4 regions of the Shewanella sp. 3_MG-2023 genome follow, and region 2 is predicted to be linked to each of the others. Evidence: predicted binding sites of a transcription regulator. Region 2 holds the regulator's gene; each other region holds the start of a gene.
The links. Region 2 encodes MetJ, which represses methionine synthesis genes. Its sites were predicted from a motif close to TAGACGTCTAGACGTCTA; they were not measured.
Positions count from the first base shown of each region.

Region 1: Q4591_RS02040 (methylenetetrahydrofolate reductase) is a predicted target of MetJ. The motif match lies at 2,890-2,907, and genes of this name have one in related genera.
Region 3: metK (methionine adenosyltransferase) is a predicted target of MetJ. The motif match lies at 4,148-4,165, and genes of this name have one in related genera.
Region 4: serA (phosphoglycerate dehydrogenase) is a predicted target of MetJ. The motif match lies at 2,636-2,653, and genes of this name have one in related genera.

Region 1 covers NZ_JAUOSH010000002.1:185,854-191,857, forward strand. Annotated here, with positions in the region: gene Q4591_RS02030 (TonB-dependent copper receptor) at 261-2,294, opposite strand; partial or broken gene Q4591_RS02035 (type IV pilin protein) at 2,533-2,670, shown strand; gene Q4591_RS02040 (methylenetetrahydrofolate reductase) at 2,911-3,885, shown strand; gene Q4591_RS02045 (B12-binding domain-containing protein) at 4,370-5,437, shown strand; gene Q4591_RS02050 (GGDEF domain-containing protein) at 5,437-6,004, shown strand, end outside.
Region 2 covers NZ_JAUOSH010000005.1:170,522-176,525, reverse strand. Annotated here, with positions in the region: gene Q4591_RS04705 (LysR family transcriptional regulator) at 19-924, shown strand; gene Q4591_RS04700 (conjugal transfer protein TraF) at 1,047-2,237, shown strand; gene Q4591_RS04695 (sulfite exporter TauE/SafE family protein) at 2,299-3,039, opposite strand; gene metJ (met regulon transcriptional regulator MetJ) at 3,176-3,490, opposite strand; gene metB (cystathionine gamma-synthase) at 3,698-4,858, shown strand; gene Q4591_RS04680 (bifunctional aspartate kinase/homoserine dehydrogenase II) at 4,921-6,004, shown strand, end outside.
Region 3 covers NZ_JAUOSH010000013.1:43,968-49,971, reverse strand. Annotated here, with positions in the region: gene Q4591_RS09345 (hypothetical protein) at 72-299, shown strand; gene Q4591_RS09340 (GNAT family N-acetyltransferase) at 296-838, shown strand; gene Q4591_RS09335 (hypothetical protein) at 889-1,254, shown strand; gene Q4591_RS09330 (GNAT family N-acetyltransferase) at 1,302-1,892, opposite strand; gene Q4591_RS09325 (flavin reductase family protein) at 2,209-2,811, shown strand; gene metK (methionine adenosyltransferase) at 2,954-4,105, opposite strand; gene Q4591_RS09315 (winged helix-turn-helix domain-containing protein) at 4,888-6,004, shown strand, end outside.
Region 4 covers NZ_JAUOSH010000005.1:54,287-60,290, reverse strand. Annotated here, with positions in the region: gene ygfZ (tRNA-modifying protein YgfZ) at 199-1,158, opposite strand; gene serA (phosphoglycerate dehydrogenase) at 1,321-2,550, opposite strand; gene Q4591_RS04220 (DUF2238 domain-containing protein) at 2,702-3,298, shown strand; gene Q4591_RS04215 (response regulator transcription factor) at 3,555-4,220, shown strand; gene Q4591_RS04210 (curlin) at 4,471-5,934, opposite strand.

The sequences.
Region 1 (6,004 bases), on a different contig from region 2:
AAATCCATTTTCGTTTATTATTATTTAATATGATTTAATATTATTTAGATGTTACGTGATTGATTTTAATTAGATCACTTTATAAAGAAAACTGCCAAAGGGTAACTTTGCATAGCTTTACATAGGTTATGTGAATAAAAGCAATGTATTGCAGCTAGGGACAAGTTTGTCGGCGGCTGTATCAGGCATTAAAGCAGAGGTTTCACCCAAAGTGGGCAATGATGCAGGCTTATTAAATGTAACAAGCCTGCCGGTTTTTATTAAAAATTGTAATCAAGTTTTACCCAAGCGGTTCGACCCGGCTCATTAACTTGAAATAGTGGTGAACTACCAGGAATGTCATTACCCGCTCCAGAGCGACTAACATGTTCGGCATAGGTAATATCAAATAAGTTCTCAATACCAAAACTCACTAAAATATCATCATGCTTCCAAGAGCCATTGATGGCCAATGTGCCAAAACCACTGCTTTCAGCCAGATCTTGTCCTGAGATATTACCTTGACCAATTGCGACTCTATCTTGCGCCGCAACCATCCGCCAAAATAACCCAGCGGTCCAATTTTCAGCTTCATAATTCACTGAAATACGACCCTCTAAAGGGGATATTTGCCCTAGTGGTGTATTGTCAGTGTCATTCTCACCATGGCTATAACTGACGGTGGTTTGCGCCGACCATTGATCAGTAAATGGATATAGCAGGCCTAATTCGCCGCCCCAAATCGTTGCATCAATATTGTAAGCTGCGGTCTTGGCAGTATTAGCATCAATTAAGATGTAGTCTGCCACTTTGCCGTAATAAAACGCCGTGGATATTTTAATATCGTCTTGATAAATCCAGCCAACATCAAGCTGGGTGGTTTTTTCAGCATCTAAATCAAATGCCTTAAGTGACAAATCATTATTGTCTGCCTTCATGAACTCCCAATAGTCAGGAATACGTTGGGCATGGCCGCCGCCAATATAATATTGGCTTTTATCAGTCTCAAACTCGTAGCGAACAAAGCCACTGAATAAGTCATCATCACGGCTGCCTTGCTGGGCCACATATAAACTGGTTTGCCATTGATCCATTCTTAGCCCCGTCAAGATTTTACCTTGGTTAAGCTGATAACTTGATTCAACAAATAAGCCGGTATTGATATAAGCCATGTCCTGCATAAAGGGTTTTGCTAATAAATCATCTAGGCCATTATCTTCTGCTTGATTGATGCTGCGTCCTTTGTGCTTACTGTCCATATAGTCAAGCCCGACAATGGTTTCCCATTTTTCATTGGCTGAAATATCAAACCATAAATGACCACCTGCGGTTTTTCGTCTGACATTAGTGCCTGCATTTACGCCGCGGTCAAACTGATCCATAACGTGATCGTTTTCATTACTATATAACTGAAAATCAATATTATTCAGCCAGTAAAAATCAACATCCTTTTGCAGCAGAAAGGTGACATTTTCATTATCGATCACACGAGCTTTATTGGTTCTGTCAGCGTACTCAGCCTCACCGCTTGAGCTGCCATAAGCAAGCTCAACCACGGTTGACTCGTCGGGGGTCCAACCTAAAGCAAAATTGTAATTATTACGGTCATAAAGGGATTGAATGGTGGTACCATCACCGTCTTGATAATGATCGCTTTTAGACTTATTAGCATCAAAATCAATGTAATGGGTTTCAGTACCTGCTTTTATTTCGACTAAGTAATCTTCACGGCCAAAACTGCCACCGGTTACGCTGGCGCGACCTTCAAGGCTTTTCTCACTAAAGCTATGGCGATCTTTTTCAAATAATACCGTCCCTGCGGAACCTACTGGGCCATATTTTACTGTTTGTGGGCCTTTAATCACTGTAATGGCATCATAGGCTTCTGGATAAATATAAGCTGTTGGCGGATCCATACGTCCGCCACAGGTGCCATAAACATGCTGGCCATCATCAACAATACTGATGCGTGAACCGCCCATGCCTCTTAAAGAAGGGTCGCCACCTGCGCCGCCTTTTCTGGCGATACTAAAACCGGGGATGGTTTTTAAGTAACCTGCACCGTCATAAGCGGGCAGCGGTAATCTGGGCTTTTTGGGATCGGTGACAACTTTGGCAGGATCGCGCATTAACTCCCCTGTCACCACAAGGTAGTCATCACAGCTTTTATTATCGCAGTGCTGCTTGTGTTTTTTTTCTTGGGTGGTTTCAACAGCCTGAGTGTCTGTGGGATTAGCCTCAGTGGCTTGAACGAAGGAGGTGGGTAAAAAACCTAAAGCGACAGCGATAGAAATCATCAATTTAGAGTGGTACATAAACAGTCCTATGACAAACCTATAATATTTGTGCGGACATTTATAAATTAACCAGAACAGGTTTCAACTTAAAACCAACAAACTGCGACACTATGTCACAGGCTAATTAAAGGGAGGTCAAAAATACTAAACTCTTATAAATAAAAAACCTTTTATTCAAGTAGATAAGTAGGGGTAGCAGCCCATTTGAAATAACATCGCTGCCAAATAATAAACTGAATAAATGGATTTTTGAGCCATGGCGCTTAACCATAATAAGGGTTTTACCTTAATTGAGCTCGTAGTCGTTATCATTATTCTTGCCATTCTAGCGGTTACTGCCGCACCTAAATTCATCAATTTATCAACCGATGCCAGAATTGCGGCATTAAACGGCGCAGCGATAACTCAATAAAGTCACCTCCTCAGCCAAGTACATTAACCACAACTAATAGGGAAAATGTGATTCTGCTTGCTCTATATTCAAACCCACAGACAGATAAAATCATCTGAGTTAAAACTTATCGCCGACTAATTTAAGTGGTTATTAATTATTTCAAAAAATACCCTTTTTCGGCCTTAACAAGGGTCAAAATTTAAGACACAATGGAGATAACATCCATCTAGACGGCTAAACATGAAAAAATCATTAAAACAGCGTTCATCCGATCATCACCGTGGGATCTATTTTATTGGTACAACCCCACCAAAAATCGATACTGATTTTGAATCGGTCAGTATTATCGCTGATAAATTGTTAGCTCGCCTTGATGAGATAAACTTTGATGGTTTGATCATCTACGATATTCAGGATGAAACCAGCCGCATTGATACCCCAAGGCCTTTTCCCTTTAAAGCCACTCATGACTCTGGTACTTACGCTCAGCTAATCAATCAAAAGTCAGGCAAGCCAGTTATTGCTTATAAGAGCGTTGCCGGTCTTGATGAACAGGGCTTTAGTGAGTGGTTGTCCCGCGCTTGGTATCAAAATAATGTCAGAGACTTGGTATTAGTGGGATCCCCATCGACTCAGGTTGCAAGTTCATTACCATTAAATGACGCTTACCGCGTATTAGCGGCGCACTCTCAAGCATTCTACCTTGGTGGCGTGGCCATTGCAGAGCGCCATTTAAGTAAAAAAAATGAACATATTCGCCTGTTAGGTAAATCAAACCAAGGCTGTGAATACTACATCACTCAGGCGGTGTATAACGCCCAAGCAACCATTGATATGTTAACCAGCTACGCCAAAGAATGTGCGTTAAACAATATCAAGCCTAATCGCATCATCCTGACATTTTCACCTTGCGGCAGTGCTAAAACTCTGGAATTTATCAACTGGTTAGGTGTGTCGGTACCCGAAGCTACCAGCCAGCGTATTTTGTCGGCAGAAGATCCTCTGTATGAGTCAATTAAGATTAATCACAGTAACCTGCTGAAAATTTTAGCCGCGGTTATACCGCTTAATATTCCATTAGGGCTGAATATTGAAAGTTTAACTAACCGTAAAACTGAGATTGATGCCTCGATTTTGATGTACAAACTGCTAAAGGGCACCATGGATCAAGCCTTAGCCCAAAATCAAATTGATCAATTTGTGCTAAATAAATAGTCCTCAGCGATAAAATCTTGCCCTATGGTGTTAATAGCCGCCATAAGGCAAGCTTTCAGCGTCAAGCGCCAGTAACAAATGGCTTAGCCATAAGCGCTTATATTGACTCTAAAAAATCACATAAACCACAATTAAATATTGAAAAAAACCAATAATATCAGTTATTGTTGAATTAAATATGGGGGGATAACTGTAAATTAGCAGTAATGGTTAAAGGTCAAGTGTTAGCCTATAAGTCAGCAAGGTGCTTGCTAAGTCGAAGCATTTACCAACACCGACTTGCGGCGCTAAAGGCCCTCAGTTATCTCATCAACGCATTTCAAACAAAGGCACAGTCATCACTTAAACTTGCCTAATTTTTTACTACTTTTGCTTTAATGATAACCAGCAATGAGCTTTATTATGACTATAATAGCATTAGGTTTTGTCGACTTTTAACCTCGCGCATAAGTTCAATTTGTATCTGTTCAATTGAGGACTAACTATGGATAGCCAAAAACTCAATACACTACTTGCCACAGTGACTGACAATGCCATTAATGCATATTGTCAATTCGGTGAAGAAATGCTGGTAGAAATTAATCGCTGGATTTCAAAGCCCGAGCAAAGTCGTTTTTTAAATGGCAATTCGCTGGACTTATTAATCAATAATCACCGCAACCACCTTGGGTTTATCTCCCAGGTTATTGAATCCCGTGATGGAACCGCTTTAGTGAAAGCACTTCCTTGGGTCTATCAGGCTTATCATTCTCAAGGGGTGCCATTTCTCTACTTTAAAGAAGAACTAGAAAAATGGCAGCAATTGATTTTAAAGACAATTCCACCAATTGAGGCTGCACAATTAGTGCAAATATACGATTGGATGCTTAGGGCCCATGATGAGTGCTGTAGCCTAATAAAAGGCAACCGAGAAGAAGAGTTTATTGCAATGGATAACCCCTTTCTCCACTATATTATTACAGGTGATCACCGTAACGCCTACAGCTATGCATTCAATAAAGTCACTACATGGGAAGACTTTGAGCGTTTTTTTAATAATGAGGCTCAGCCCGCTCTCTATCAAATAGGTTTGCTTTGGCAAAATGGTGACGTATCAGTATCCACCGAACATTTAGCCACAGCCATTACCAATCGTGTGCTCACTGGGCTGCTAATGCACCTAGACCTTCCAGAAATAACTAAACCAAAGATATTGGTAACTTGCGCGGCATCTGAACAACACCAAATTGGCTCATGGATGGTTGCCACAGCGTTAGAAGCAAATGAATGGGATACAACCTATCTTGGTGCCGACGCACCTAAAGATGCCATTCTTGATTATATTACAAATGAGTCACCTAAAGCCGTAATCATCAGCGTTACCATGCCTTACAATATCAAAAAGGCTCGAGAGATCCTCCAAAAAATCGACGCCTTATACCCACATATTAAAACCATTGTAGGCGGTCAGGCGCTGTCTTTTTTCCATGAACCGCAAGAAGTGCTTAAAGCCGATTTCATCACCAGCGATTACAAAGAAGCGATTCAAAAGCTCAACACCTGGTTAGCTTAATGAATATCCCCAGTGAACTTGCAATAGATATCGCAGAAAATTCGCACGTATTGGCTATCGCTGAGTTTGCTTACGATGGCACATTAATCAGTCACAACCGGGGCTTTCACTTACTGTTTGCTATTTTTCTATCTGAAACAAACAATTGGCATGACTTTTTTGCCGGTGCCCCTCGAGTGACACAAATAATAGACCTTGACTCAGATCCGCAACTACTTAAAACCACAAAAGGTGAAGGGCTTTTATGTTCGTTTCGTAAAATGGAGTCCTCGTTCTATTGTATTGCTGAAATGTTGGAGCTAAAAGATGAAAAGCTAATTGAAGAAATAAGCAGTCTTAGTAATCTAATGGCGCAACTCAATTTTCAGCTTCGTCGCGAAAAACGGCAACTTATTAAAGCCCAAAAAGACATAGAAAGAATTGCACGTGAAGACCCACTGACATCCTTGCTAAACCGACGAGCATTTTTTGACATCATTAATCCCAAGTTGTCGTTAGCCAAACGAGAAAACATGGAGGTAACCCTGTTCTTTATTGATTTAGATTTTTTCAAATCGGTTAATGATA
Region 2 (6,004 bases):
ACTAAAATAGACATTATTATGAACTTAGACATAAATTTGATTGATATCAGAGCCTTTGTGGTGATTGCTGAGCAAGGTAACTTTACTCAAGCTGCACAGGTCTTAGGCTGCTCACGTTCGCATTTATCAAAGCAATTATTAAGTTTAGAAAAATTTCTTGGTGTTAGCCTAATTATTAGAACCACCAGAACCCAAAGACTGACAGAGCAAGGTCAGCAATTGCTGTTGCAATGCCAGCAAGCGTTAGCGCAAATCGATCAGGTGGTGGCAATGACATTAGACAGCGCTGAAACATTACAGGGCAATATTCACATTAATTGCGTTGGCGGGGTGATTGGTGAAGATATTTTAGTGGCCTTGGTGAATGATTTTATTAAACAGTATCCTGAAATTACCATCGATCTTGATTTTAGTAGCCAGCGGGTTGATTTAATCGAGGGCCATTTTGATATTGTATTTCGCATGGGCGAACTGGCAGATTCAAGCTTGGTGGCCAGAAAGCTGATGGATATCGAAAACCGCACTTTAGTCGCCCCTGAATACTTAGCGAAATATGGTCAACCGCAGCATCCAAGCGAGCTTAATAATCACCTGTGTATTACTGGCTCGATCAGCCATTGGCGCTTTGGGCATAGGCAAGATGCTCAAGCTGTAGACGTTGCCATTAAGGGCGGTTTTAAGTGTAAAAATGGCCGCGCTATGAAAGCCAGCGCCTTAGCAGGAAATGGCATTGTGCGATTACCTTATTTATATTGCGCTAATGAAATTGCAGCGGGTCAATTAGTGAATGTGTTTAATGATTGGCATATTCCCGACACGCCTTTTTATATGCTTTACCATAAAGATAAATTCCAACCAGAAAGGCTGAAAAAATTTATTCAATTCACCATGGAAAATTTTAAGCGCTATCTACCTGATTCATAAAATAACATTTAAAAAACGGCTGATTAAATTCATCTATGCCGTAAAAGTCTAACGGGATTGAAGCCTATTTTTAATTTTTTCGACTATCTTTATTAGATAATTAAAAATGAAAATGGTGAATAATGAGATCAATAGCGCTACTATTGTTTTTACTGCTGTTTGCGATAAGTTCGCAAGCTAGCCAGCTTTATTTTGAAGCTCGCAGTGATAGCATGGGCGGTACAGGTGTAGCCTCATCAAGCCGTATCGGCGCAAGTTTTATTAATCCCGCTTTACTGGCTATTTACGCCCCAAAAACCAATGAGTTCTCCTTACTGTTACCGGTTGTGGCTGCTGAAGTGGATGATAGCGACAATATGCTTGATAAGTTTGACTCACTACAAGACAGTTTTGATGACTTAGAAACGGCCATAAACGGCAATGATACTGATGATATTGCTGGTTTTCGTGATGATTTAGTTATTAATTTAAATGCCCTCAGCGGCACTAACGCCTCGGTATCAGCCGCAATTGGCGCAGCATTAGTAATGCCAACTCAAACCGTGCCAATGGCGCTATTTTCCAAAAGTCACCTTGACGCTATGGGCGTTGCTGATATTGCTCAAGGTGATATTGATATGCTGACTAATCTCGATCCCGCCAACCCTCCTGCAGATCTCACTGACTTAGACTCTCAAGGCATTGTATTAGCCGCCGGAGTCACAGATTTTGGGGTGGCGTTAAGCTTTCCACTATCTATAGTTAACATGCCTGTAAAAGTTGGGATTTCACCTAAGTTTCAACGCATTGATACCTATCATTACAGTGCCAGTGCCAATAACTTTGATGTCGATGATTTTGATGATGATAAATATCGAAATGATGACAGCTTATTTAACCTTGATCTTGGGGTGGCTATTGAGCCAACAGAAAGCTTAACCTTAGGGCTGTCTGCTCGTAATTTATTCAGTAAAAAAATAACCACAGTTGAAGCTCAAGGACGGACATTTGAATACCAAATTGAGCCGTTAGTCACAGTGGGAGCTGCTTATGATTGGTCCAGAGTCACCTTAACCACGGATATTGATCTGGTGGAGCAAAGCCGTTTTAGCGAGTTTGATGCGGTGCAGTATTGGCGAGTGGGCGGTGAAGTTAAAGCCACTGACTGGCTGTTTTTACGCATGGGCTACCGCCATGACTTAAAAGATAATAGCGTAGATATTTACTCTTTCGGCACCGGCTTTGCCATCGGCCAAGCCTTTAAGCTGGATATGAGCGGCAGCTATGGTGATGATGCCATTGGCGCTGTGCTGCAAACTTCTTATCACTTTTAAGCGTTATCATTTTTAGCTGTCATCATTGTTGCATTTATATCTGCCACAAAAAGATGATCGACTAGCCTGCTGATAATTCAATTAACGACTTAAGGGTTAGCAATAATGCACTTAAGCTACATAACACCATAGTGGCGATGCGAGTCTTATTTTTATCAACCTTATTGGTTAGCTTTCCTGCGGCAATATTTCCGAGTATGACAGATGGCAATAGCATCAATGACAACCACAGATGCTTTTCTTCCACTAAGCCTGCAAGCATTAAAATAATCAGTGCGATCATTGAGCTGAAAACAAAAAAGATCGATAGCGCGGCTCTAAACTGCGGCGCATCTTTACCGGCTAATAAAATCGCTAATGGTGGCCCACCAATGGCGGCAATATTTCCAAATACCCCCGACAAGACACCTGCAATAAATAGCGAAAGCCGATTTACTGGCGCTGTGATCTTAAAAATACTCAGCAACACCGCTGCGCCGACAATAAAGGCAATGGCTAACCCCAGTACTGCTTGGGGGGCAAACAGTAATAAACCTGCGCCCATAAAGCCACCAGGTATTCGCCCCAGCAGCGCATATTGCAGCCCATTAAACTCCAGTTGAGTACGTTCACGCAATAAGGTCAATAAGGCGATGGAAAAACCCATCATAATCACAGGGGCTGGGACTAATTGTGGGTCGATGATATAGAGAAGTGGACTGGCAACAACCGCAAGCCCAAAACCGATAAGGCCTTGGGTTAATGCGCCTAGAAAAATGATAACCGATGCAAGCATCAAGGTCTGCGGATCGATAAATTCCATTGTCGACTCTTTAGGCGCAATACTGCAACTCACTCTCAGCTTGAGAGCTCGATGCGTTAAATGACGAGCAGTGTTTGATTAATTGAGCAGGCTTATGCTTTAGCGCAAGTACTTCAGCGCTAGTCGCTAGCTTGACTTAATCAAGATCTTCCCACTCAATTCCCATGGCATCCATCAAAGCTTTTGCTTCAGATGGGATGCTATCAGGCCCTTCTTTTGATAAGTCACCGTCATTTGGCAGTGGTTGTCCAGTGTAGGCATGCAAAAATGCTTCACACAGTAGTTCACTATTGGTTGCATGACGTAAGTTATTAACCTGGCGGCGGGTACGTTCATCAGTCAATACTTTTAAAACTTTTAAAGGTATGGATACCGTGATTTTTTTAACTTGTTCATTTTTTTTGCCATGTTCGGCATATGGGCTGATATAGTCGCCATTCCATTCAGTCATTAACTCACCTTTATACGATAGATTCGTGGCAGATTTTAACCGCTAAATAATAACAGTCAAATTATTGCGGTTATTCTATAACGAATGGAAATAGATTTCTTTATGTTTAGACGTCTAAACGGCTGATTTGTATTGACGATGTGACTTAGCTTAGGTACATTTAGCCATCTAGACATCTCTTTAGTGTGTATTCTTTAGGAGTTTACAATGAGCAAACATCGCGCAGCTACGCTAGCAGTACGCCAAGGTATCGAGTCAGATACCCAATACGGCGCTGTAGTCCCGCCGATTTATCTATCAACAAACTATTCTTTTGATGGCCATAAAAACCCTAGAGAGTTTGATTATAGTCGTTCAGGAAACCCGACGCGCTGCGTGTTAGGTGAAGCCATTGCCAAACTTGAACATGGCGCTACTGGGGTGGTTACTTGTACCGGTATGGCTGCGATTACCTTGGTCACTAGTTTATTAGGCCCCGATGATTTACTGATTGTGCCTCACGATTGTTATGGCGGTAGTTACCGTTTGTTCACAAATCTTGCCAACAAAGGCCAATTTAAATTACTGGTGATTGATCAAACAGATGAGCAAGCACTCAGTGATGCGATTGCTCAGAAACCTAAAATGGTGTGGTTAGAAACGCCGTCAAACCCATTATTACGTGTTGTTGATATCAAAGCTATTGCTGAGCAAAGCCATAAAGTCGATGCCTTAGTTGTGGTTGATAACACCTTTTTATCGCCAATTTTGCAACAGCCATTAGAGCTAGGCGCTGATATCGTCATGCATTCCACCACCAAATATATCAATGGTCATAGTGACGTTGTAGGTGGCGCTGTGGTGGCAAAAGACCCTGAACTGGGTGAGTTACTACACTGGTGGTCAAACACCTTAGGGCTAACAGGCTCGGCTTTTGATAGTTACCTAACCTTACGTGGCATTCGTACTTTAGCTGTACGTATTCGCGAGCATCAAAAAAATGCTGAGCAAGTTATTGACGTACTTCAGGCCAGCAATCTTGTCGAAAAAGTGTATTATCCAGGCTTAAAAGACCACCCAGGTCACGATATTGCAGCTAAGCAACAACAAGGCTTCGGCGCTATGTTAAGTTTCGAACTTAAAGGTGGTGAAGCAGAAGTGGTCGCCTTTTTAAATGCACTGTCTATTTTCAGTGTTGCTGAAAGCTTAGGCGGAGTGGAAAGCTTAGTTGCCGTACCTGCAACCATGACCCATAGAGCAATGGCGCCTGCAGCACGGTATGAAGCTGGCATTAAAGATACTTTACTGCGACTATCTGTCGGGATTGAAGATGCTGAAGACTTGGTTGCCGATATTGAAGTAGGCTTAGCTGCTGTCGCTGCGCTTTAAGTTAATCTCCCTTGGCTATATTCATGTAGTCAGGCTGGTATATGTTGTTTAAGGAGTGAAAAATGGCCCGCAGTCATTTACATAAATTTGGTGGTTCAAGTCTTGCTGATGCAGATTGCTATCGCCGCGTTGCCCATATTTTACTGACTCATGGCAACAGTGATGATTTAGTCGTTGTTTCAGCTGCGGGTAAAAGTACTAACTTTTTATATAAATTACTCTCCTTAAGAGAAAACGGTGACTTGTGGCAAGAAGAGCTACAAGTACTGGTGAGCTATCAGCAAAACCTGATTGAGCAACTTCTCTCAAACGAACAAGCGCGCGATTTACGTGAGCGCCTATCAACCGATAAATCGCAATTAGTCAGTTTATTGTCCCTTGAAGAGCGCAATGAATTTCAGCTCAATCATGTATTAAGCTTTGGTGAGCGTTGGTCAGCACGATTAATGGCAGCCTTATTAAGAGAGTCTGGCGTTGCTGCCGCGAATATTGATGCCTGCTCACTGCTGGTGGCTGATGAAGGGCCTGTGCCGAATATTCGTCTTGATGAGTCCCGCGAAAAAGTCCAAAAGCTGCTGGATGCTAATCCAAATACACGCTTAGTGATCACCGGCTTTATCTGCGCCAACAGTAAAGGGGATACATTATTACTTGGCCGCAATGGCTCAGATTACAGCGCCACCTTAATTGCCAGCTTAGCGGACATTGAACGAGTGACTATTTGGACCGATGTTGAAGGGGTATTTAACGCTGATCCGAATAAAATTAATGATGCCAAATTACTTGAAAGCATGTCACTTGCTGAAGCCGATCGTTTAGCTAAACTCGGCTCGCCAGTACTGCACAGCCGAACTTTACAGCCCTTATTTGATACTAATGTTAGTCTCGCGGTGCGCTCAAGTTACGCATCACATACTGACTTTACCCTTATTGCGCCCCAAAGTTCGTCAGCTAGCGCTCCAGTGGTTACCAGTTTAAATGAAGTGGTGCTGTTTCGCTTTAAGCAGCAAGCGCTAATTCAAACCACACTCAAATTACTTGAGCAAGCCGGTATTGCGCCGCTAGCATATTGGTGCTCTGCCCATCATAAAGTTGAACTGGCATTCACTGCTGAAAACCAAAAGCAGGTACAAGCGTTACTGGAGC
Region 3 (6,004 bases), on a different contig from region 2:
AAATGTTAAATCAGCCGAATCTGCCCGATAAGGCGATACAATAAGGCTATTAGCCAAAAAGAGTGAGTTTAATGAGTAACATTTTTAAAATTTTGCATGCCGTTGGATTGATTTTTGTCGCCGTCGGCGCTGGTTTGTATTTATTCACTGAAGTGGCTAGTCAAGTCTCTGGCATGTTAGTCGTGGCGTGTTTAATTGGGCTTGGGTTTGTCATCATGGCGCCTTATCCGGTAGCCCTGGTTTTTAGTTGGGCGCAAAAACAAGCCGTAAACTCAACTGATGATGAGCAAGATAAATGAAAGTTAGTTATCGATTAGCCCAACGAGATGATGCCGCTGAAATTGCTCAGCTTGAGCTAACTCATATGCATGATGAGCTAGGGGCAAATGGACAGGGGATGGCAGGGCAACACTTTTCGGAGCCGCAAATTACCAGCTTAATTAATCAAGGCTGGATAATGCTGGCTTGCTGCGATAGCAAGATTATTGGTTATGTTATTGCTGGCCCTTGGTCCCTATTTAAATCTTGGTCTATCTATCAAGCGATATTAAAGCGCTTACCCAGTATCGAAATGGGTTATAGCCGTTTATCTGAGAGTAACAGTTGCCAATATGGTCCTATTTGGATCCATAGTAATCATCGCGGCCAAGGTATTTTTGAACAACTGGTTAGTCAGTTAGCAAGGCATGTAGGCAAAAAGCTACCTTATATGGTCACCTTCATTGCTGAAGATAATGCATTATCTTTTGCCGCACATACCCGTAAGGCATCGATGGAAGTGGTCGATTATTTTGGCTTTCAGCAGCGTGATTATTATTTACTGGTGTTAGCTAATTAGTATCGTACTCTCATCGAAAAAGACATCAAGATGAGGTTTAAGAGGTCACTATGGAACAAAATACAACTCAGCTGTTTAATGAGTTATTTGCATCTTATTTGTCGTTAAGACTATCAGCATTCGAGAATTTAAAAATTGTAGTGGGTGTGCTTGCGGCTAATGAATTGGATTGTGAAGCATTTGAGCTTAATAAGCAGCCGACAACCAGCGGGAATGCTCAGTCAATATATGCAGTAAAATGGCAAGACCAATGGATTTTATGCGGGCGTTCAAATGGTTATCAAGAGCAAATTGTGCTGAGTACTGACAATCACCTACTTGATACTGACAATGGTCGAGTGATGAATGTACCAGTTTTATCATTACAGCAGATTTCCTTTATGTGTGTCGAAACTGCGCATTTTGATCACTGTTAACGAAACGATTATTAACGCGAAGTTTTTAACAAGCGGTTGCTTTTAAACTATTTTCTAGAAGAAAGTTGAGTCTGCAGCTGCATTAGCACCAATGGTTTTTGTGGTGAACGATGTTTTAGATAAAGTTGTTGAATATCATTTGTCGCCAGTTTTACCTCATTGAAGCCATGCTCTTGATAAAGTTGGGTTAAATGGGGTAAGGAAAATACAAAACATTGCTCGCATTTTAGTTTTTCAGCAATGAATGCTAGCAATGTATGGGCAAGTCCACCGCCTCTATACTCACTAGCAACGACAAGGCCGGTTACCAACTGATATTGGCCAATGGGCTTTATTCTTACTACCGCAATAATACTATTGTCAGGATTATTGCGACTCTTTCCTTTAGCAATAGCGGCACTAGAAACTGTATTAACAGGTTCATTCATTTCTTTATCAATATTCGACTGCTGTAACTGAGTATCTTGAGCCATGATCACCGCTATATCTTCTTTCATTGTTGGCTTTGAATAAGGCATCTGTTGTTTGTAAAACTGTTTCAGCATTGACCAGCACTTTTGTTGCCTGGCTGTCATCGCTGGTGCTATTGACGTTTTGAATTGAGTGACATCATCAAATAACCATTGGGTTTTACGCATTAAATTTTTACCTATTGAGTATGTAGAGCGATAAAGTTCTGAAAGGTGAAAGCTCATTCTTTTGTTATTGGATGGCACAATTTTAATGTTTAATTGATGGCTTAGATAGAAAAGACTCGCTTCATTACTCCCTTGTTAGAATTGAGCAATTGTCATTCTGAACAGCGGTTTGATATCTTGCAAAGGAGTTTCATCTTTAACCGATCAAAATGTGTTGGGTTAACATATTTTTAAAACCTATACAGCGTACATACCTGACATAGTACTGTTAAAGTTGAATGTGATTTACCCTATTAAGAATATTTGCGAGAGCCTAATGTTATTGTCGCCACAACAGTTAAGTAAGCAACAAATATATAAGTTATTGATTGGTGGAGTAACGCCTAGACCCATCGCATGGGTTTCCACTATTTCTGTTGATGGGGTGGCCAATTTAGCACCTTTTTCGTTTTTTACTGTGGCCAGCGCTAACCCGCCAGTGCTGTGTTTCAACCCTATGGGCATGGATGATGGTCAGGAAAAGGATACGTTAACTAATATTCGCCAACAGGGTGAATTTGTCATCAATACAGTGAGCTATCCTGATTTAGCGGTGATGAATGAAACTTGCCATCATATTCCTGCGGATATAGATGAATTTGAGTATGCCAACATTGAAAAAGCCCCAGCATCTATAGTTAAGCCGAGTCTCGTTAAGCAAGCGCTAATTAGCTTTGAGTGCCAGCTTAATCAGATTATTGATTTGGGCAATGAACCGTTATCTGGCCATTTAATATTAGGTAATGTCGTCGCTATTCATGTTAAAGATGACATCATTGAGGATTTTAGAATCGATAGTGACAAATTAGATGCCATAGGAAGAATGGCCGGCAGTGATTACTGCTTAACCAGAGAGAAGGTTAAGCTTACTCGTAAGTAGTGACAGTTTATGTGCTCTGCAGAACTGTAGCGAAATAAAACTATAGCGAAATAGTCCAAGTTGAATCAATCAGCAAATTATAGATATAAAAAAACCGTCAATTGACGGTTTTTTTAGTTTTACATACTGTAATGAGGGCTAATTATAGACCGGCATCAGCACGTAAGATTTCAGCTTTATCAGTCGCTTCCCATGGGAATTCGTTACGGCCGAAGTGACCATAAGCAGCAGTTTGTTGGTAAATTGGACGAGCCAAATCCAACATCGCTGTTAGGCCGTAAGGGCGCAGTTCGAAGTGTTGACGAACTAACTTAATTAATACTTCTTCTGATACTTTACCGGTACCAAATGTTTCGATGCTAATTGAGGTAGGCTCTGCTACACCGATTGCATAAGAAACTTGGATTTCACAACGATCTGCAAGACCTGCAGCGACGATGTTCTTCGCTACATAACGTGCTGCGTATGCAGCACTACGGTCAACTTTTGATGGGTCTTTACCTGAGAAAGCACCACCACCATGACGCGCCATGCCGCCATAGGTATCAACGATGATTTTACGACCGGTTAAACCACAGTCACCTACAGGGCCACCAATAACAAAACGGCCAGTTGGGTTGATGAAGTACTTAGTATCTTTGTTTAACCACTGTGATGGTAAAACTGGCTTAATGATGGTTTCCATTACGCCTTCGATTAAGTCTTCCTGACTAACATCTTCACGATGTTGAGTTGATAGAACGATTGCATCGATACCAACAATTTTACCTTCATCATAAGCAAAGGTAACTTGGCTTTTTGCATCTGGGCGAAGCCAAGGTAAGGTGCCATCTTTACGTACTTCAGATTGACGTTTCACAAGTTTGTGAGCGTAAGTAATAGGAGCAGGCATTAATACGTCAGTTTCGTTGCTGGCATAACCAAACATTAAACCTTGGTCACCAGCGCCTTGTTCTGCAGGATCACTGCGGTCAACACCTTGGTTGATATCAGGAGACTGCTTACCAATGGCATTTAAAATGGCGCAAGAATCAGCATCAAAACCCATATCAGAATGAGTGTAACCAATTTCACGCACTGTTTTACGCGTGATTTCTTCGATATCAACCCATGCAGAAGTTGTGACTTCACCACCGACTAATACCATGCCTGTTTTTACGTAAGTTTCACAAGCAACACGCGCTTTAGGGTCTTGCTCTAAAATTGCGTCTAATACTGCATCAGAAATCTGATCAGCGATTTTATCTGGATGACCTTCTGAGACCGACTCAGAGGTGAACAAGTGGTTTGCCATAATGGGAAATCTCGTCTTTTTGAATTTGAACGTGTAGAGGTATCTACATCTAGACGTCTATTTTAGTCGAATTTAAAAATGATAACACCCCCCAATACGATAATAAGTCAAAAATTGTGCAATGCCGCAAATAATTAAATTCAACCTAAAAGCTTGTTTAGGAATTAGTTGTGCTTATCTTTATGATTGTATTAGTTTAATGTGTTTTTTGTGGTGATATTTTTTAAGGCTGTATGCTAAATTAAACAATTTATTTAGCCAGTGGATTTGGGCTTATCAATAGAGGCCCCCTTATTGACTTACTAGAAATATGGTCATTAAGCCTTATGTAAACCAGCAAGATTCCACTTTATTGTACCTATACAGAGTTTGATAAGCCTTAAGAGAGGCTAAGCTCTGAAAAAATACTGTGGTTAACCTCGTGTCTTTATTGAATAAAATCAGACAAGTAAGTTGTATTTTAAATAATGCTGCTGTGCCTTTAGCATTTATCACTAAAAAAAGCGCTAATATCAACACAAATCTCTTGTTAAATAAATGTAAACGTAATTGTTAGCTGGTACGCTATTTTGTATACTACCAAGCTATAACTCATAATATTTATTTATATAAAGTGACTGTTTATATTTCGATACAAGTTGTAACACTGGTTAATTCCTATATTAACAGTGGCTTAATTAATTTTGTATCAAACAACTTGTGCGTAGAATGGTTTTTATTTGATTTATATTTATGATGACTAGTGAAAATAATAATAATAACAAATTACTAGGTGAGACTTGATGGCATTACTTCAGTATCAAATAGGGCCGTGTACGTTAGATTGCAGCATAATGACCTTAAGCTGTGGTGATAAGACAATTAAGTTGTCGGCTAAAGTGTTTGAGTTGCTGAAACTGTTTATTGATAGTCCAGATCATATTGTTTCTCGCCAAACAGCAATTGATACCATCTGGGATGGTAACCAAGCTGTTGGTGAAAAAGGTTTCACTAATTCAGTATGGCTAATACGAAAATCCTTTAAAGATTTACATATTGAAGCTGATTTACTGCTGACATTACCAAAACTTGGTTACCAATTAGTGTTACCGATTTCATTAATTTCTTCAGCTAATGAGGAGACGAGTCTTTCAGATATCACTCACAAAAAGGCAGGCCGTAAACATACCGTGTTGGCAGTTTTTGTGCTCGCATTTGTGATACTACTCAGTTATTCCGCTTATCAATTTATCAAATCTTTTACAGAGCCTGAAGCCGCAGCCGCTTTGGCGTCACCAATAAAAAGTAAAGTGACCAATTTTGAAGGGGTTGAAGAGCATATTGCCGTGTCCAATGATGGCAAATACCTTGCGATGCAATGGCGTAATGGTCAGCAACCGGGCAAAATTTATATTAAAGAGCTTAATAACAATGACTCGCCACTGAAATTAATTTCGTTTGTCGATAGTGAAGAAGCTTCTCCCGCTTGGTCGCCGTCCGATCAAAAACTGGCTTACGTGCGAGTTTTAGCTAGTGGTGTTTGCCAAGTAAGAGTAAGGCATTTACAGCAAAATACCGATGATCTTGTGACTGAGGGCTGCTTTTATTTGCCATTTAAACGAGTACTGAGCTGGTCAAAAAATGATGAAGATACACTTATTTTTGCGAAGCAATTAACTGATAGAGTGGCTTTGTTTTCATATTCGATGTCGACAAAGCAAAGTACACAATTAACCAAGCCCGGTAAAAACGAGGTAGACTTTTCGCCTCATCAATTGACCAATAATGATGAAATTGCGTTTATCAGAGAAAAAAGTTCATCACTTCAAATGAGCCTGCTATTAAAACGTGGTGAAAGTGATGTTGTTGATTTAATAGCGAATAGTGTCAGTATTATTGACTATGACTTTAGTTATCAAA
Region 4 (6,004 bases), 120 kb from region 2:
TCTGGTATTACTTGTAATTACATCATCATACGACAAATAAAATTACTTAGATCGACTTTTCATTGAAATAACCCGTTTATATGTTGATTTTGAAATAATAAAAAAGGCTGAAGAATGAGAAGTAACCTCATCCATCAGCCTTTATTTAATGTTACGGTTAGCAGCCTTTGTTGGCTTTAACCCATATAACCGTTTAAGTTAATCTTCTAACGAATAAGGTAGCGGCTTCACCACTAGCTCACTTTGGTTGTCATTTTTTACTCTTAGTTTTGCATCATTTGGCGTATCGTTAGCCAATACTGCGGTTAATAGCACTTGGCCATTAAATTCAACCGCTTCGATAACTTTACCCGCTCGAAGAAAGCCATCTTCTGAGGCAATTTCAATTTGAGTTTCACTGCTGACAGTTTCAGAGGCACTACCGGATAGAATATACAGGGCGCGTTTATTACCACCGCGGTACTTCATTCTGGCAATGGTTTCTTGGCCCATGTAGCAGCCTTTTTCAAAACTAATACCGTTTACCGCCTGTATATTACACATTTGTGGTACAAACTCACTGCTGTGGTTGTCGTCAATATTGGCGTAACCGGCTTGAATTTCTAATGCTTGCCAAGCTTGGTGGCTAGATAGTGGTTGATTTGAAGCTGTGACTAATTGCTGCGCTTTTTCAGCTGATGTAATCACTATGAAGCGCTCAGCATCTTTTAAAATAATAGCGCCTTCAGCGTGAGTAACTTCATGTTCAATCCGTCCAAATTGCTGCTCAATAAACTCTGCAGCCTTCGTACCAGCAAAGCCTAAAATAACTTGCTTAGCAGTGACATCAGTTAATTCCGCTTTACTGAACACCGCATATTTCTGCCATGAGGCCAAACTTAGCGGTAATACTGATGCTGGCATTAAAATAAAAAGGCTTTCAGCAATTGTGTAGGTTCTAAAGCTAGCAATCATCTTACCCTTAGGATCGCAATGTGCGCCCCAGCGCCACTGAGTTTCTGTCAGCGATACGATATCGGTAGTGACTTGGCCGTGAATAAAGGTTTTACCTTGCTCACCGGTCACTTCAATTAAACCTAAGTGGCTTAAGTTTGAAACCAGTAAGTCGGGCGTTGAAGTTAAGTAATCCCAGTTTGGCTGTGTGGTTGCGAGTGTCATAAAATGATCCCTAAGGTGAGCAACAAAGATAAGCTTTGAGTGTAACGGAATTCAGTGAGGCTCAAAAGAAAAAGCTATCTTCAATTAATTGAAGATAGCTTTAATTCACAATTTAACTGCGTGATAAGCCTAAGGTTAAATCGTTCACCGACTTAGCTTGAATTAAAACAATACGCGGGTACGAATAGTACCTTCAATTGCTTTTAACTCGCCCAGCGCTTGTTCGGCTTGGTTTGAATTGACTTCCATGACCACGTAACCAATATCTGCAGTCGTTTGTAGATATTGCGCAGCAATGTTAATGCCTTTTTCTGAAAACGCTTGGTTAATTTTAATCAACACACCTGGACGGTTGTGGTGAACATGCAATAAGCGCGAGGTGCCTTTATGTTGTGGCAATGACACTTCAGGGAAGTTAACCGCAGACACAGTTGAGCCATTATCAGAATATTTAGCCAGCTTACCCGCGACTTCAATACCGATATTTTCTTGAGCTTCAGCAGTACTACCACCAATATGCGGGGTAATAATGACGTTATCTTGTCCACGTAGTGGGCTAATAAATTCGTCATCATTTGACTTAGGCTCAACTGGGAATACATCAATTGCAGCGCCTGCAATATGGCCTGACTTTAGGGCATCAGAAAGCGCATCAATATCAACCACAGTGCCCCGTGATGCATTGATAAAAAAGCTTTTTGAACGCATTTGTTCAAACTCTGTCGCACCAATCATATTTTTAGTTTGCGCAGTTTCTGGTACATGCAAGCTGATAACGTCTGCTTCATTCAATAGTGTTTCCATTGAATGGATTTGGCTGGCATTACCCAGTGGCAACTTGTCTTCAATATCGAAAAATACCACCCGCATACCGAGGGTTTCAGCCAAAATACCCAGCTGAGTACCTATATGGCCGTAACCAATGACCCCTAAGGTTTTACCGCGCACTTCATAGCTACCATTGGCACTTTTTAACCAACCGCCACGGTGGGCAAGGGCGTTACGCTGAGGAATACCGCGCATCAGCATGATGATCTCACCTAACACTAGCTCAGCAACACTGCGAGTGTTTGAGAATGGCGCATTAAAAACGGGTACGCCTAACTTCTCAGCAGCGGCAATATCAACTTGGTTAGTACCAATACAGAAACAGCCAATCGCGACTAGTTTTTCAGCATGGTTCAACACTTCAGCGGTTAATTGGGTGCGCGAGCGCAGGCCGACAAAGTGAGCATCTTTAATTGAGCGCAGCAACTGGTCTTCAGGAAGGGAAGCTTTGTGATATTCAATATTGGTATAACCTGCACGCTTAAGTACATCGACTGCAGTTTGGTGGACGCCCTCCAACAGCAGGATTTTAATCTTATCCTTGTCAAGCGAGTGTTTTGCCATGGTGTGGGTACCCTCTTATCAATAGTTATGCTTATGTTATGCTGACATTAATGCGCAACCAAAATAGCATTATTTATTGCCATTGTAGAGGGCTAGATGGCTAAAGACTGTGATCTTGGTTTAGAACAATATCATCTAAAGGGAATGTATAGTGAATAAGAAAGTTATATGGGTGGTTATTTTTGCTGTCGTGCTCGTTTGGTCGGTGAGTTCACCTAAAGATATGTTTACTTGGTGGTTAGAAGCACTGCCAGCATTAATCGCCTTACCCATCTTATTTTTTACCCGTAATAAATTCCCCCTAACACCCTTAGCTTACTTATTGATTTTGTTACATTGCTGCGTGCTCATGGTCGGAGCTAAATATACCTATGCCGAAGTACCACTGTTTGATTGGTTGGCTGATGTGATGGGTAGCGAACGTAATAATTATGACAAAATCGGCCATCTTGCTCAGGGGTTTATTCCGGTCATACTGGCAAGAGAGGTGATGCTAAGAAATCACGTCTTACAACCGGGCTATTGGTGTCAGTTTCTATCAGTTTGTTTTGTATTGGCATTTTCTGCTTTTTACGAACTTATTGAGTGGTGGGTTGCAGCTGCAACAGGTGAGAATGCGGAGGCGTTTTTAGGCACTCAAGGCTATGTGTGGGATACACAGTCAGATATGTTTATGGCACTTATAGGTGGTATTAGTGCATTAGTCTTGCTCACAAAGGTACATAATAAGCAGTTAGCATCACTTTAATCAGCTACATTTATAGATCTTGTGACTGTTAAGTTTATTTTTACTTGTTTTATTTTTGGTAACGGCTTGGTTTGCGAGCACTTAATCTATTAATGAGTACTTAAGTATTGCAGAAATACTTTATAGACTAGTTAAAATGCCTTATGGGCTAGTTAAAATGTACTATTATTGCATTATGTTGTTATTATGTTATCAATGTTTCAGGAAGAAACTCGTATAGCCGAGAGATACAGAATACTTTTCAGGGAGAAAAGTGATGAATTCGAATATTGATGAATTAGTCTTCTTACACCAGGTTGCAGCGCCTTGCAACTTGGCTATTTTAGCTGAGTCGATAGGGTTAAAAACCAGGGTAGTGAAACACCCTAGTGAACTTGAAGTAGAACATAATACTAATTGTTTCTATTTGATCGCCCAAAAGGGGGCCGCGCTGGATAGCAAAGGCATTCCGCTGTTGGTATCACGGCTAGTTAATCATGTCCCTGTCGCTTTATATCAAGTTGAACGGGGCTCGTTAGATCAGGAGTCTGCACTATTGTTAGGTGTAAGAGGCTTACTTTATGCCGACCAACGTATGGATTTAATGTTGACCGGGTTACGTAAAATGGTAGCTGATGAGCTTTGGTATGATCGACCGCTAATTAGCAAAATTTTCCGCCGACTAGTACAAAAACTTGATGCTAATACAGAAATCCCCCCAGATACTATCGCAATGCTGCAAATGCTCACTAATCGTGAAAGAACCATTATTCAGCTAGTTTCAAGCGGTGCAAGGAATAAAGAAATAGCCCACAGGCTTTGCATTAGTGAGCACACGGTAAAGGCACATATCTCTTCCATCTTTAGGAAAACCCAATCTCGCAATCGGGTCGAGTTACTGCGTTGGGCACAAACTTATCAAGCCCATTTTGAGTTCGCTTAACTTAGGTTATTTACCCGTTTTAAAATAATTTAGAGATGTTATTAAGCCAGTTGCTAGTTGTAACTGGTTTTTTTGTTTGTTTCGGCAATTATTTCATCGTGTAAAATTAATTTATGAGCTTATGTCATAAAATTGCACAGAATTAGCTTAACGTAATGAAAACAATAAGCTTTGCCAGTGGAGGAGATATTAAAGTAAATATATAGGGAGCAATGTGCTCCCTATATTCAGTAAGAAAATTTTCTATAAATTAATTCTGGTAAATTGCTGCAGAATTAAAGTTTCCGGTTTGGACTACAGTGGCAATATCATTAGTGCCAATTTGCATGCCTGTAACCGTATTATCATTACCAATTTGGGTTACATTTAATGTATTCATAGTACCATCAATTGCAAAGTAACCATCATCTCCACCAACCCAGTTACCGTCGCCTAGCTGAGAAACGGTAATTGAGTGGTCATCACCAAAGGCGACTATATCAGTTAAGTTAAAATCACCTTCTTGGCTGATATCAACAGTCTGATTTGAACCGACATTTGAAATAACGGCTTCGTTATCATTGCCTGTTTGGCTCATATCAACTGTATTGTTATCTCCAACGGTTTCTGAATATGCAAAGTTAAGTTCACCTGAGGAAGTGATAGTGACCTCATTATAGAAGCCATCAGCTACAAAAGCAGTGTAGTTATCTGCACCACTTTGATCTACAGATATAACATTCTCATCACCATAAACAATAAACTCAGTTAAATTGGCATCACCAGTTTGTACGACTTCAATATCGTTAAGCGAGCCATTTAAAATAGCAATATTAGCGCCGCCCACTTGGTTACCAAAACCATCTTGACTAATAGTAACGTCATTATCGTCTCCAAAAGAAAACTCTATTGTTGCGCCGTTATTAATGCCAGTTTGGTCGATAGTAATATCATTTAAAGAGCCTGATAAGCTTGCTACTACAGCAGTGTTATCATCGCCTGTTTGGCTAAAATCGAATGTATTATTATCACCAAATACACCTAAAGCAGCACCAAAGTTGTTATCACCAAGTTGGTTTACAAATAGTTCATTACCATCGCCAGCATTTAGGCTGCCTGAGTCGGAAACGATACCTGCTTGGTTATTTACACCATCTTGCATTATGGTTGCACTATTACTATTACCTTCAACAGCGAATACCGCTAAGTTAATCGCACCGTACTGGGTTACTTCTGCAGCGTTTTCATTACCAATAACTTCGATGATACTTTCGTTTTGAGCTCCATCTTGAATAACATCAGCAGTGTTACTATTACCCGTTAGCGATACGTCACTAGTGTTATAAAAGTCAGCCTGCTGAATAGTAACTTGGTTTTGGTCACCTATGATGCCAACGTTTGAAATATGCCAATCATCAACCTGGTTAGTAATGACAGAGTTTCCATTACCTTCAGAGCTAATATAAGATTCTTGCCAGTCCCCTTGCTGGGTTACCTCGGCAAACTGTAAATCACCAATTTGTGTCACGGTTGAAATATGACGCGTGCCAGTTTGGCTTACTGTGGCATCCTGCTCCATGCCCGTTTGAGTTACTGTTGCGTTAGTATTCGAAGCGAATGCCGATTTCTCTGCAGCTGTCACCTCTGGTAATGAAAGCCCTGCTGCTGAAACGGGTAATGCTAAGCTTGCTGCAATAGCAAGTGATACTAACGATAATTTCTTTTGCGATTTCATTCTACGCTCCCTGTTTAAATATAGATTTATCTGATGATTAGAAAATAATCGTTTGATAAAGTATTTCGCT